4 regions of the Paenibacillus sp. BGI2013 genome follow, and region 2 is predicted to be linked to each of the others. Evidence: predicted binding sites of a transcription regulator. Region 2 holds the regulator's gene; each other region holds the start of a gene.
What was found. Region 2 encodes Rex, which represses fermentation and respiration genes when NADH is low (regulators of the CRP and FNR family bind a similar motif). Its sites were predicted from a motif close to TTGTGAAATATTTCACAA; they were not measured.

Region 1 (3,287 bases), on a different contig from region 2:
CCAGAACGGACCGATTGAGTTAATCAGGGTCCGGCGTTCACGATCTGTTTTGGCAATAATGCCTGTAGACATCCCCACACCAAAATCAAAACCTTCCAAAAAGAAGAAACCAACAAACAATACGGCAATCAGCAAAAACCACAACTCACTTAGTGACAACGGAATAACCTCCATCCACGCCGAACGGATCGGCCGATTCATCGTGATCTTCTGGCTTCTCGACCGCAAACGGTCCTGCTTTGATCTCACGTACGAACAGGTATACCATCACGATTCCGAGAACCGTATACGCAGCGGTAAAAGCGATGGTCGAGAACAGGATCGTTCCTGCGGATACGTTCGGCGAGACCCCGGCTTCGGTTGTCATATAGCCAAATACTGTCCATGGCTGTCTTCCTACCTCGGTCATAATCCAACCTGACGTATTGGCGATAAACGGCAGGGAGATGGCGAACACCATCAGATGCATAAACCACTTTCCAGCGACCTCCAGCTTCTTACGCATGGCTAGGAACGTACCGTATAGCGCCAATGCAATCATTAAACCACCCGCTGCGATCATAATGCGGAAACTCCAGAATGTTGTCCGTACCGGCGGGATGTAGTCCCCCGGTCCATACGTCTGTTCATACTCAGCTTGAAGCTCCTTCATACCTTTGACACTACCGGAGAACTTGCTGTAGGACAGATAACTGAGCAATCCAGGGATTTTGATCTCACCCGTACTCTCCTGTTTATCCGGGTCAATAAAAGCGACCACCGTCCATGGTGCCGGATCTTCTGTCGTTGTCCATGTGCCCTCACTGGCTGCCATCTTCATCGGCTGTGTCTCCACCAGATATTGCGCCTGGAAGTGTCCGGAGAAAGCTACACCAAATGAAGAAACAAGAGCGATAATGATCGCGATATTAAACGATTTGCGGAAGATCTCCACATCCTGCTTCTTCATCAATTTGTAGGCACTGATCCCGGTTACAACGAAGGCTCCTGTCATCAATGCCCCAAAGATTGTATGTGGGAACTCGACGAGCAACTGACCATTCGTGATGAGTGCAAAGAAATCATTCATCTCGGCTCGGCCGTTGTTAATCTCAAACCCAACAGGATGTTGCATAAATGAATTGGCTGCCAGAATCCACAGCGCGGACAGGAATGTGCCGACAAACACCAGCCAGATGCAGGCTAGATGCACTTTTTTGGACAAACGATCCCATCCGAATATCCACAATCCAATAAATGTAGACTCCATAAAAAACGCCAGTAGCGCTTCAATAGCCAGTGGCGCACCGAACACGTCTCCGACAAATCGGGAGTACTCGGACCAGTTCATACCAAACTGGAACTCTTGCAAAATACCTGTGACTACCCCGACGGCAAAGTTAATCAGGAACAGCTTGCCCCAGAACTTCGCCATCGTTTTGTAGATTTCCTTACCCTTAACAACGTACAACGTCTCCATAATCGCAACCAACAGTACTAGACCGATGGATAGCGGGACAAAAAAGAAATGGAAAATCGTTGTAAGTGCATATTGGATACGCGATAACATAATCGGATCCATACCGTTACCCCTTCTTTCTGTTCACTTCGCAGTATGCGTATTTGGCATTGAAGCTGCACCTTCGCTGTCTGTCCGCCAAATACGTTGATGAACGTATTGTGCCAGATTACCTATTTTATACATGTGAGAATTATCACAATCTTCCTCTCTAGAGCAAAAAAAAGTGATCCTGGTCACACAAAAGATAAAATTCAGCCTTTTATCACAGCTTGCCAACTTCATCTATTCATGGAAGATACTCATGTTTGGGACGGAATGCCCATATGTTAGTCTCAGGCATATCATGCGAAGTACCGTGAGGGCTTTACATATGAAGTGAAAGCATGAAACACATGCAGAGCGAATGACGCTCCATATTACAGTCAAGGTGAGGTGAACTATTCATGGAAAAACCTGCACCACTACCAGGTGAAGACACCGAAGCCAGCCTGGATAAGGCCAGTACAACACTGCCCCCTGTCCGGTATGTTCTCTTCCCTCGCAAAGGAGGCTGGTCATCCTTTCCCTATCCCGATATTGCTGCACTGCTGTCGATCGAGGGAGAGGTCTACTATGTCAGCAGCCTGACGCAAACAGAAGATGTACCTCCGGTCATTACCATCATCTCCCTCCCTGAGGCTGAGCAGCTATTGCTGGAACCTCGCACCGTAGCCGTAGTCGCCCATCCCTACTGGCTAATGGCTACAGCTTCGCTGGAGCCTGAGCTATGTATTGCCCTGCTCCCTGAGCCTGCTGGAAACGAAGCAGAATCTCCGCTATGGGAGAGCAGTATTTCCAAACTGGTCGGCATCGCCGATCTGGTAGGCACATCCTCCGAAACACGTTATATGAAGCTGTTATTCCAAGGCGTACGTGCCATCTGGCTGGGCGGAGAAGACCCTGCACCTGCGGGTACGATGCAAAAGGATGATCTCGAAGTCCCTCTCCAGGACTACGAACTGCTCTTCTTGCATGCGCTGCGGCAGATCCTGTCAGGCACTCCAGATAGCGTCACCCTGCTTCAATGCAGTGTACGTGCCGACTTCTACCGTCAGTTGCGTGCCAAAGCAGGTGCACATGAGACGATATCCTTTTTGCTGGCAGCCTATGAGTACTTGCTTGAAGATCCGCGGGCCGTCCATTCGTTGCAAGAGGCCTTCACCCATGCGGTCATGAATGGTCGCAGTGATTGTGTAGTCTCCCACTATAGATTCCTGTCTGCCATTCATGCCCGGGCCGGACAGTTGGAGGACGCCCTGCGGGTGTACGGAATTAGTGCAGCCGATGAACAAGAACGGCATCATTATGAACAGCTCTGTCGCTGGTTTGAGGCAGGAGAAGATCAACTTGTACGAGCGGAACTACTCCGTATGAACGATGATTACGGAAACGCCCTGCGTATCCTGGACGAACTTGGCGGAGAAACGGCGAGACATTGGAAATTCCGCATTTACCAGGAGACTGGACGTGTGGAAGAAGCACTGGCTCTGGTGCATGCAGTCGATATTCAGGATGATGCCAGTCGCCGGGATTACCAGCAATTATCCGGCAGTGCGCTGGCACTGCGAGGGGAACGACACGGGGCAGTCCGACATTTCCTTGAGACAGCACTGGAGGATGAAGATGCGCTGGTCCGGATTGTCGAGCTGGAGCTGTTGGATCATGCTGTACAGCAATTGCTTGGGGAGGTGCCATGATGCTGGACCCAAAGAAGCGTAGACAACAGTTGAATGGACCAATGGTGCAC
Region 2 (3,287 bases):
TGTGGGATCGTATGAGCGATGCCTTGTTTGGTCTCTTGCCTGAACGAAGTGATGCTTCACCGGGAGAGACGGGGCAATTTTCACTGCGTCTGAAAGCATCTCAGAAACCTGCAAAATGGCAGGAGTTGCAGGATCTGGAGAACCAGATTTATGTGACTCTGGGCGATTTGGTTCGCAAAGGGGACAAATTGCTGCTTGAAGTGAAAGAGGATCAGGATGATTATCAATCGGATAGTCTGATCACGGACATTACAGGATTGCTGAAAGATCTGACCACATTGAAGGAGAATCTACGTTTCTTCATGCGTATGGATGACGCCAAAACGGTGTACTGGATGGAAGCCAGCGGTCAGTTCCGCAGTAAATCTCTTCAGCTGTATGCCGTACCTGTAGATGTCAGTGCCCAACTTAAGGATTTATTTTTTGACAAAAAGAAAAGTGTTGTGCTTACATCGGCTACGCTCTCGGTAGATAAGTCATTCCAGTTCATGATTGAGCAGCTTGGCTTACAGGAAGCCTCTGAGAATAATCGGCTGTTAACGTCGATGCTGCCATCACCTTTCAACTATCGCGATCAGGCACTTCTGGTGATTCCGCGTGATTTCCCGAGTGTGAAGGGAAGTGTGGGTGATGCGCACTTTGTTAATATGCTGGTGCAATCACTTGCAGAGACGGCAATTGCTACGCGTGGACGCATGATGGTTCTGTTTACTTCATACAAGATGTTGCGACAGGTCTATGATCCGCTGAAGGAGGCACTGTCTGGCAACGACATCTCGTTGCTTGGGCAAGGCGTTGACAGTGGAAGTCGTTCCAAATTGACTCGCAGGTTCCAAGATGCCAAAGCAACGGTACTTCTGGGCACAAGCAGCTTCTGGGAGGGTGTAGATATCCCGGGAGAGGCGTTAACTTGTCTCGCTATTGTGCGACTGCCGTTCCAGCCACCGAATCATCCGTTGGTGGAAGCCAAGAGTGAGTTGCTTCAGGAGCAGAAGAAAAATCCGTTCATGAAACTGTCCGTGCCACAAGCGGTCATTCGTTTCAAACAGGGATTTGGCCGATTGGTACGTACAGCAAAGGACAGAGGAATTGTCATTGTTTATGATACACGGGTGATTGAAGCGTATTATGGTAAATTCTTTTTATATTCATTACCTGGACCCAAAATGGAGCATATGCTCACGGAGCAGATGGTTCCACGAATTACCGAGTGGTTGGAAAAACCTGCTAATGAACAAAAATAATGGTTGTTTTGTTCGTTATATCATTGCATGACACTATCGTTTGGCGTTAAACTTTATTAGATATTTCCGTATCCGATTAAAGTAGTTGCACGTAAGAACTTATAACCTAAATTACAAGGAGCATTCTGTATAAAATGTCACGTTTATCTTTGAGTTTTATACAGAATGCTCATCTTTTCATCTATTATTTTATCGTGGCCTTGGTAAGGGGGAGCAAGAATGAAATCGGATAAAATTTCGGAAGCGGTGGTACGACGTCTGCCTGTTTACTTGCGTTATTTGAACGAGTTGCATCAGCGTGAGGTGGCTACTGTTTCTTCTCAAGAGCTTGGACAGAGGCTGGATCTGAATCCGGCCCAAATTCGTAAAGACCTGGCTTACTTCGGTGATTTTGGTCGTAAAGGGATCGGGTATGATGTATCCTATTTGATCGAGAAAATTCGTCACATTCTCAAAATCGATCAGCAAATTAATGTAGCTCTGGTAGGAGCGGGTAACCTCGGTCAAGCCTTGTCCAACTACAACGCATATCTGAAAGACAACATGAAGATTGTTGCTGTATTTGATGCATATGGACCGAAGATAGGTAGTCAAATCAACAGTTTGACGGTAAAACCAATGGATGAATTGACGGAAGCGGTTAAAATGGAAAACATTCGCATCGGAATTATCACGGTTCCGGATACGGAAGCCCAAAATGTAGCCGATCAGCTTATTGAATCAGGAATTGAAGCGATCCTTAATTTTGCACCAACCATTCTAAAAACACCGCCGCATATCCGCATTCACCATGCTGACTTTACAACAGATCTGCTTAGTTTGGCCTATTACTTGGATACTGGAAAGGACGACGAGGAAGATGACAACAAATAGATGGGTAATTCACAATGGCAAATTTGCTGTTAATGAAGGCGGCACAACATGGAACGTGGTCCAAGGATACATGGTTGTTGAGAATGACAAGATTGTGCATATTGGTGAGACATTGCCGGATGAAGACAAAAATTGTACCAAAGTGGATGGAAAAGGACTGTTCTTCCTGCCGGGTCTGATCAATACGCATGGTCATGCAGCGATGTCGTTGCTCAGAGGGCACGGAGACGATCTTGCATTGCAAGTATGGTTGCAGGAAAAAATGTGGCCGATGGAAGCGAAAATGACTTCAGAAGATGTATATTGGGGAACTTCGCTATCAGTGCTTGAAATGTTGAAAGGCGGAACTACAGCTTTCCTGGACATGTACGATCACATGGATCAAGTTGCCAAAGTTGTGGAGCAATCCGGCGTTAGAGCGGCACTGGCACGTGGTGTAATCGGGCTGTGCTCGGAAGAAGAACAATTGCGGAAGCTGGAGGAGTCGGCAGCGTTTGCACGTGAGTGGAATGGACAGGCAGATGGTCGCATTACAACCGTAATCTCGCCACACGCCCCATATACATGCCCTCCTGACTACATAGAGAAGCTTGTGCAGGTCGCGAACGACCTAAACCTTCCCCTTCATACACATATGTCGGAAACGCTTCGTGAAGTCGAGCAGAACGTGGCTGATTATGGACTGCGTCCTGTGGCACATCTGGAGAAACTGGGCTTTTTCTCTCGTCCATCCCTGGTTGCACATGCGGTGCATCTGAATGACGAAGAGATTGAGATTCTGGCCCGCCATGATGTGGCTGTATCCCATAACCCGGGAAGTAATCTGAAACTCGCTTCCGGTGTTGCGCGGGTACCTGCGTTGCTGAAAGCAGGAGTTACCGTGTCACTCGGAACAGACGGTCCAGCAAGTAACAACAACCTGGATATGTTCGAGGAAATGAGACTGGCTGCATTGATTCACAAAGGTGTATCTGGTGACCCGACGGCAGTGCCAGCAGGCGAAGCGTTATTACTCGGAACGTCATACGGTGCCAAATCCATCTTCTTGAATAATACCGGAGCACTTCAGGTTGGCATGAAGGCTGATTTTATCGCCCTTAACATTGAACAGGCACATTTCTATCCACATACAGACCTGATCTCACATACGATTTACTCGGCTTCTGCCAA
Region 3 (3,287 bases), 230 kb from region 2:
ATGGCAGTACGTTTTTGCCTGATGCAACAAAGTCCATTAAGCGAGATTTTAGTGAGGGTTTGACACTCAAAAAAGCATTACTCAATAGCGGACTGGTTGATTTTACGGCAGATGGCAAGCGGATTCAATCCGTGGGTGAAGTTTCTCTGGATTCTTCGCTGAGCTGGGCTGTCAAATTAAACGGCAAGGATATTGAACAGGAAGATTGGGACATGGAGCTTCATGCCAAAGATGAAGTGATCATTTACGTGAAAGCCGCTGACAGTGGGGGGGATGGCGTTGCATATCAGACAACGTTACTCAAGGTTAGCGGTGGAAACATTATGCCAACCCTTAATCGTCAATATGCCGGCGTCTACGTTCAAGAGTGCACAGTTCGCGATGTGTTGAAGTCCAGCGGCATTGTAAGAATGTCGGAGAACAACAAATTTGTCGTCTCGGTCGAGAATGTCACGCCTCGTATGAATGAGCGGTGGGTCATTATGGTGAATGACAAAGAATTAATGGAAAATGGTCTGGACATGAAATTGAATCCACGTGATGCGGTAAAGCTCGAATTAACCAATGCATCCTAAGTATACCAAGAAGCCCAATCTCTTTTTAGAGAACTGGGCTTTTTTTCATTAAATATATAAACAAGATCCGATCAGCATAGTCAAATATTAAATACGACAGATCTCGTTCGGGCAAAGCTCACAGTGACAGATTCCTTGCAGCATCTTCAGATCTTTGATGACAATCATTCCATTGTCATATTCAATCCCATCTTTCTTACGCAGGTCGCTTAACATGCGGTTTACACTTTCACGAGTGGCTCCAATCATATTGGACAGGTCCGTGTGGGTAATTTTTTTGTGAATAATGACATGCTCTCCATGAGGCTCACCATACGAATTCGACAACCGAATGAGGGTGGAGCAAAGTGCACCCGGTTTGCCATATAACATGAGATCCCGGAATTTGGTCTGTGTCAACCGGTGGTGGATGCCCATCCATTTCATAAAATCGATCGCGAAGTCACAATGCTGGCAGATTAACATTTCCAGGTCTTTATGTTCCAGTACACCGATCTCACTGTCCTCCAATACTTCCGCTGAGAAGCTGTGTTTAGAGCCAAAGAAGGGATCAGCCTGCCCAATCATATCACCGGATTGATACATGTACATGATCAGTTCCTTGCCTTCATCCGTGGATTTGGTGATCTGGGCACGGCCCCGTTTCATATAATAAAGTTTGTCAGAGATGTCGCCTTCCCAGTACAGATGTGTACCTTCCGGATAGGTTCTATCTTTCATGGTAACCAGCAGATGGTTGAAATTTGCTTCCGAGAAACAGTTAGTATTACCGCGCGTTTCCAGTACAGTTGTTAGTTCTCTCATAAGTCTATCTCCCCTTTATGTCCATCGGACGACCTTCTGTAGTAAGCAGTAGCCTCCGAGGTTCGCCGCAAACCGTTGCCGTCCTGATCAGGGTCATCTCGGCCGGGAGGAAGGACGGTACAAATTGCGGTGGTTCAATTTTTAAGTTCAGTATATACCTAATCTTACCGTTTGAGGGGGAAGGAAAGGGGGCAAAAATGACGAAATTTCAAACATTGTGATAAAATTCACTTTTGATGGAGAGGATGAATTTTACAGCCCTATATTTTAAATAGGAAGTGAAAATGGTCGTATGAAGGACACTACAAAACTTAAATTAAATTTGTTATACTTTGTGAAAAAAATCACATAATTAAGTTTATTGTCATGTTACGATGTGAATGTAAACGAGAGAGACAAACTAATACGAACCTTTAGGAGGATGAGGGAGATGGCTGTAAAGAACGAAGTCGCCCCAGCAAAAGAACCGACAGCAGGTCAGTATATTCAAACGTTAATCGACAAAGCGAATAAAGCACACGCCGCATTCATGAAGATGGACCAGAAGCAGATTGACCGGATTGTGCAAGCGATGGCACTTGCGGGTCTGGATAAACACATGATGCTCGCCAAGATGGCCGTAGAAGAAACAGGCCGCGGAGTGTATGAGGATAAAATCACCAAAAATATATTTGCAACAGAATATGTGTACCACAGCATCAAGTACGATAAAACCGTAGGTGTGATTGAAGATAACGAGTATGAAAGCTTCCAGAAAATTGCGGAGCCGGTCGGCATCATCATGGGTATTACACCAGTTACCAACCCAACATCAACGACGATGTTTAAAGCATTGATTTCCATCAAGACGCGTAACCCAATCATCTTTGGCTTCCACCCATCTGCACAGAATTGTAGCCGGGAAGCTGCCAAAATCCTGCTGGAAGCGGCTGTGAAACATGGTGCACCAGCAGATTGTATCCAGTGGATTGATGATCCTTCCATGGATCGTACAAACGAACTGATGAATCACAATGATGTGGCTCTCATTCTGGCAACAGGCGGATCAGGCATGGTACGTGCAGCGTACAGCTGTGGTAAACCTGCACTGGGCGTAGGACCGGGTAACGTACCTTGCTTTATCGAGAAAAGCGCGGATATCAATCAGGCAGTAACGGATTTGATTCTGTCCAAGTCTTTCGACAACGGCATGATCTGTGCTTCCGAGCAAGCGGTCATCATTGAAGAACCGATCTTTGATCAAGTGAAGAAAAAAATGATTGCAAATGGCTGTTACTTTGTTAACAAAGATGAAGCAGCAAAATTGACAGCAGGTGCGATTAATGCCGAGAAATGTGCGGTGAACCCGGCGATTGTTGGTCAATCTGCGGTGAGCATTGCCAAATTGTGCGGTATTGAAGTTCCAGCAGGCACCAAAATTCTCGTGGCCGAAATTGAAGGGGTAGGTACCAAATTCCCATTGTCGGCTGAGAAATTAAGCCCGGTACTGGCTTGTTACAAAGTTAAAACGGCAGCAGAGGGCATTGAACGTGCAGCAGAAGTGGTTGCTTTTGGCGGCATGGGTCACTCCTCGGTTATCCATTCAACAAATGAAGAAGTGATTAGCAAATTCGCAGATCGTCTGCAAACTGGACGGATTATTGTGAACTCACCATCCACACACGGTGCAATCGGGGATATCTACAACACAAACATGCCGTCATTGACACTGGGATGCGGATCATACGGACGTAACTCGACTTCTTCCAACGTAACCGCTGTGAACTTAATCAATGTGAAAAGGGTGGCTCGCCGTACCGTGAATATGCAATGGTTCAAAGTACCGAACAAAGTCTACTTCGAAAAAGGAGCAACACAGTATCTTGCCAAAATGCCTGACATCACACGTGTGGCCATTATTACGGATGC
Region 4 (3,287 bases), on a different contig from region 2:
TACAGCCGTTTCGTGGATTATTTTATCGTTTTACATTGCGAGTGCTGTTGCTCAACCCGTTGTGGGGAAGTGTAGTGATTTGTTTGGTCGAAGGAAGATCTTCCTTCTGGGTCTTGTTATTGTTTTCGTTTCATCCATGTTAGCTCCATGGTCTCCCAGCTTTTCGTGGCTAATCGTATTCCGGATCGTTCAATCGATTGGCACAAGTATGATGGTGGCCGTCGGAATGGCGATTTTAAGAATTAACGTGACTGACAAGCAAGCATCTGCCTTGTCCACCTTGGCGATATTCCTCTCCGGAGCAGCTGCAATTGGACCTTTTATTGGTGGGGTATTGATTCATTGGTGGGACTGGCACAGCATATTCTTCGTTAATATTCCGTTTGTCATGGCAAGCTTTTGGTTCGCCTGGAAAACAATCCCGAAGGACGATCAATCTCCGTCTATCTCTGGTCACATGTCCATTCGGCAATGGCTTGCGTTAATTGACGCACCAGGTATCCTGATGTTTACGGTAGCTTTGGTGACTCTGCTCATCGGTTTACTTTCAGTAAGTTCCACAGGAGATATTTCAACATGGCATCTGCTGACAGGGGGGATCGGGTTAATCGCACTCGTCATGTTCATCCGACATGAATTAAAAGCAGCCACGCCTTTTATCCCTCTGCGAACGTTTGCCTCATATCCCGAGATGACTTGGGTGAATGTGCAATACATGCTGGTGAACATCCTGTTTTACGCACTTTTTTTTGGAGTTCCTACGTATTTGAAGCAGGTACGTCATCTCAACGAAGTTCATACAGGAATGAGTATGCTAGCTTTGGGGTTATGTTCAGTCATTATTGCTCCAATCGCAGGGCGCTGGATTGACAGATCAGGATCACGGCCAGCTCTGATCGTATCCGCTTCTTTAATGACATTTGGCTCTATATTGATCGTTGTTATGAATGAAACTTCTCCAATCTTCATAATCATTGTTGCCTTAGCTTTATTTGGCATAAGTAACGGCCTAAACGCGGTCGGCATGCAAGCAGCACTGTTCAAAAGCACACCCAAAGAAATGATTGGAGTCGCATCGGGTATTTTTAATACATCACGCTATCTGGGGACCATCTTATCGTCGTTATTAATTGGGATTGTCATGGGAGATACATTTAATGTGACAGGATTTCAGATGCTTGGAATCATCCTTACGATATTAGCTGCATCAATGTTCATCATGAGCGTACGTCGCGAGGCAGGTGCGGTGAGTCCAGAGCAAGTAAGCAAGTAAAATAGAGAATCTGCCGTGCAATAACACGTTTACACCCAATGAATCAATAGCTCCATTGGGTGTATTTTTTGATTTTCACCAAGTTGTCAGAAAGAGTTGATCCTTTCTTGAACGTTTAGGGTAGAAGACGTGTCTTTGATTGAATTAGGTAAAAATAAAGATATAATAATTTTGATTAATAGGTTTCGTTAGTACTTTAAGTGCATCAATATCAGATTTTAATAGGCATCCAATGATTGTTATTATCGGGGGCCTACAGGAGTAAACGCATTATAGGTGTGGCAAGATATCGTCATACCTAACTTTGTGAAATTTTTCGCAATTCTGCATTGAGCTTGGCCAAATCTGATATTGAATGTTTCTAAATTGAACAGAGTTTGAAAGGAGGCAACACAAAGAATGGCTATTGATACGGTTTTATGGAGCAGGCTAGTGACTGGTTTGACGCTCGGGTTCCACGTGATTTTTGCAACGCTTGGTGTCGGCGTACCTTTGATGATTGCTATTGCAGAGTTCATCGGCATTCGGAAGAAGGATCACCATTACATACTTATGGCAAAGAGGTGGTCCAGAGGGTTTGTCATTTCTGTCGCGGTTGGTGTCGTGACAGGCACAGCGATCTCACTACAGTTGGCCTTGGTATGGCCGAATTTTATGAAGCTGGCCGGGAATGTCATTGCACTGCCACTATTTATGGAAGTATTTGCATTCTTTTTTGAAGCCATCTTCCTGGGAATTTACTTGTATACGTGGGATCGGTTCAAAAATCCGTATATCCACTGGTTGCTGACTATTCCGATTGTCGCCGGGGCAGGCATGTCAGCTGTTTTTATTACAACAGTGAACGGATTCATGAACCAGCCTGAAGGTTTTGTCATGGAAGCAGGTCAATTCATGGCAGTGAACCCCGTACAAGCGATGCTGAATACGGCGACCTTCTCCAAAGTATTCCACGTATTAAGCTCGGCTTATCTGACAGGAGCTGCCCTGTTGGCAGGAATAGCAGCCTTTGCGATGCTGAGAAAAGGGGTGTCGGCCTACCACAAAAAAGGCTTGAATCTCATGATGGCCGTTGTGCTGGTATTCAGTTTATTAAATTCCTTAGCTGGAGATGTGTCTGCCAAATTTTTGGCTGAGCATCAGCCGGAGAAGCTCGCAGCTGCCGAGTGGCATTTCGAGACGGAAAGCGGCGCGGATTTGATTTTTTTGGGATGGCTGAATGCAGAACATGAAATTATAGGCGCTCTTCATTTGCCGAAACTGCTCAGTTTCCTTGCCTTTGGAGACTTTAACGCCGAGGTAACCGGGCTGAACGAATTTCCACCAGATGAACACCCGCCCTTACTTGTTCATTATTTGTTTGATCTAATGGCTGGTATTGGATTCGCTCTGCTTGCTATATCAAGTCTGTACTTCCTGTTTGTATTCTGGAAGAAACGTAATCAGTTTAACAAGTGGATGCTTCGTATGGTTGCACTGAGTGCACCGCTTGCTTTTCTGGCCGTTGAGATGGGTTGGTTCTATGCAGAGATCGGGCGGCAGCCATGGATCATCCGAGGTTATATGCGGGTAGAAGAGGCCGCTACTTCTTCACCGAGTGTGAGAATTTTATTTTTCGTCTTCTTGCTTCTCTACATCCTGCTAGGCGTTATGTGTGTCGTCGTACTGAGACGGTTGTTCAATAACAATCCTGCTGAACTCGAGATGGAGAAATGGTTGAAGGAGAAGCATGATCAATCAGCCAAGAAAGGGGATCAGGCCTGATGAGTTATGAATTAATTGGTATTTCGGTACTCTGGCTGTTCTTGTACGGCTATCTTATTGTAGCTTCCATTGATTTTGGAGCAGGTTTCTTTGCCTTCTATGCACGCCTGACAAAGCAGGATCATCTGATTAATCGTCTGATCTCCCGTTATCTATCACCTGTCTGGGAGATCACCAATGTATTTTTTGTCTTTTTCTATATTGGTATCGTCGGATTTTTCCCGGACACGGCCTATTATTATGGCTCCGC

Region 1: a site for Rex is predicted at 1,683-1,700, ahead of CXK86_RS05720 (cytochrome ubiquinol oxidase subunit I). Genes of this name have one in related genera too.
Region 3: a site for Rex is predicted at 1,712-1,729, ahead of adhE (bifunctional acetaldehyde-CoA/alcohol dehydrogenase). Genes of this name have one in related genera too.
Region 4: a site for Rex is predicted at 1,578-1,595, ahead of CXK86_RS12025 (cytochrome ubiquinol oxidase subunit I). Genes of this name have one in related genera too.

Annotation. Positions count from the first base shown of each region.
Region 1 covers NZ_PJFA01000002.1:418,708-421,994, reverse strand. The annotation lists gene cydB (cytochrome d ubiquinol oxidase subunit II) at 1-201, opposite strand, end outside; gene CXK86_RS05720 (cytochrome ubiquinol oxidase subunit I) at 146-1,561, opposite strand; gene CXK86_RS05715 (tetratricopeptide repeat protein) at 1,945-3,237, shown strand; gene CXK86_RS05710 (glycosyltransferase) at 3,237-3,287, shown strand, end outside.
Region 2 covers NZ_PJFA01000003.1:427,704-430,990, forward strand. The annotation lists gene dinG (ATP-dependent DNA helicase DinG) at 1-1,244, shown strand, start outside; gene CXK86_RS09360 (redox-sensing transcriptional repressor Rex) at 1,464-2,117, shown strand; gene CXK86_RS09365 (amidohydrolase) at 2,104-3,287, shown strand, end outside.
Region 3 covers NZ_PJFA01000003.1:196,263-199,549, forward strand. The annotation lists gene CXK86_RS08230 (hypothetical protein) at 1-575, shown strand, start outside; gene CXK86_RS08235 (Crp/Fnr family transcriptional regulator) at 663-1,379, opposite strand; gene adhE (bifunctional acetaldehyde-CoA/alcohol dehydrogenase) at 1,810-3,287, shown strand, end outside.
Region 4 covers NZ_PJFA01000004.1:222,013-225,299, forward strand. The annotation lists gene CXK86_RS12020 (MFS transporter) at 1-1,273, shown strand, start outside; gene CXK86_RS12025 (cytochrome ubiquinol oxidase subunit I) at 1,673-3,037, shown strand; gene CXK86_RS12030 (cytochrome d ubiquinol oxidase subunit II) at 3,037-3,287, shown strand, end outside.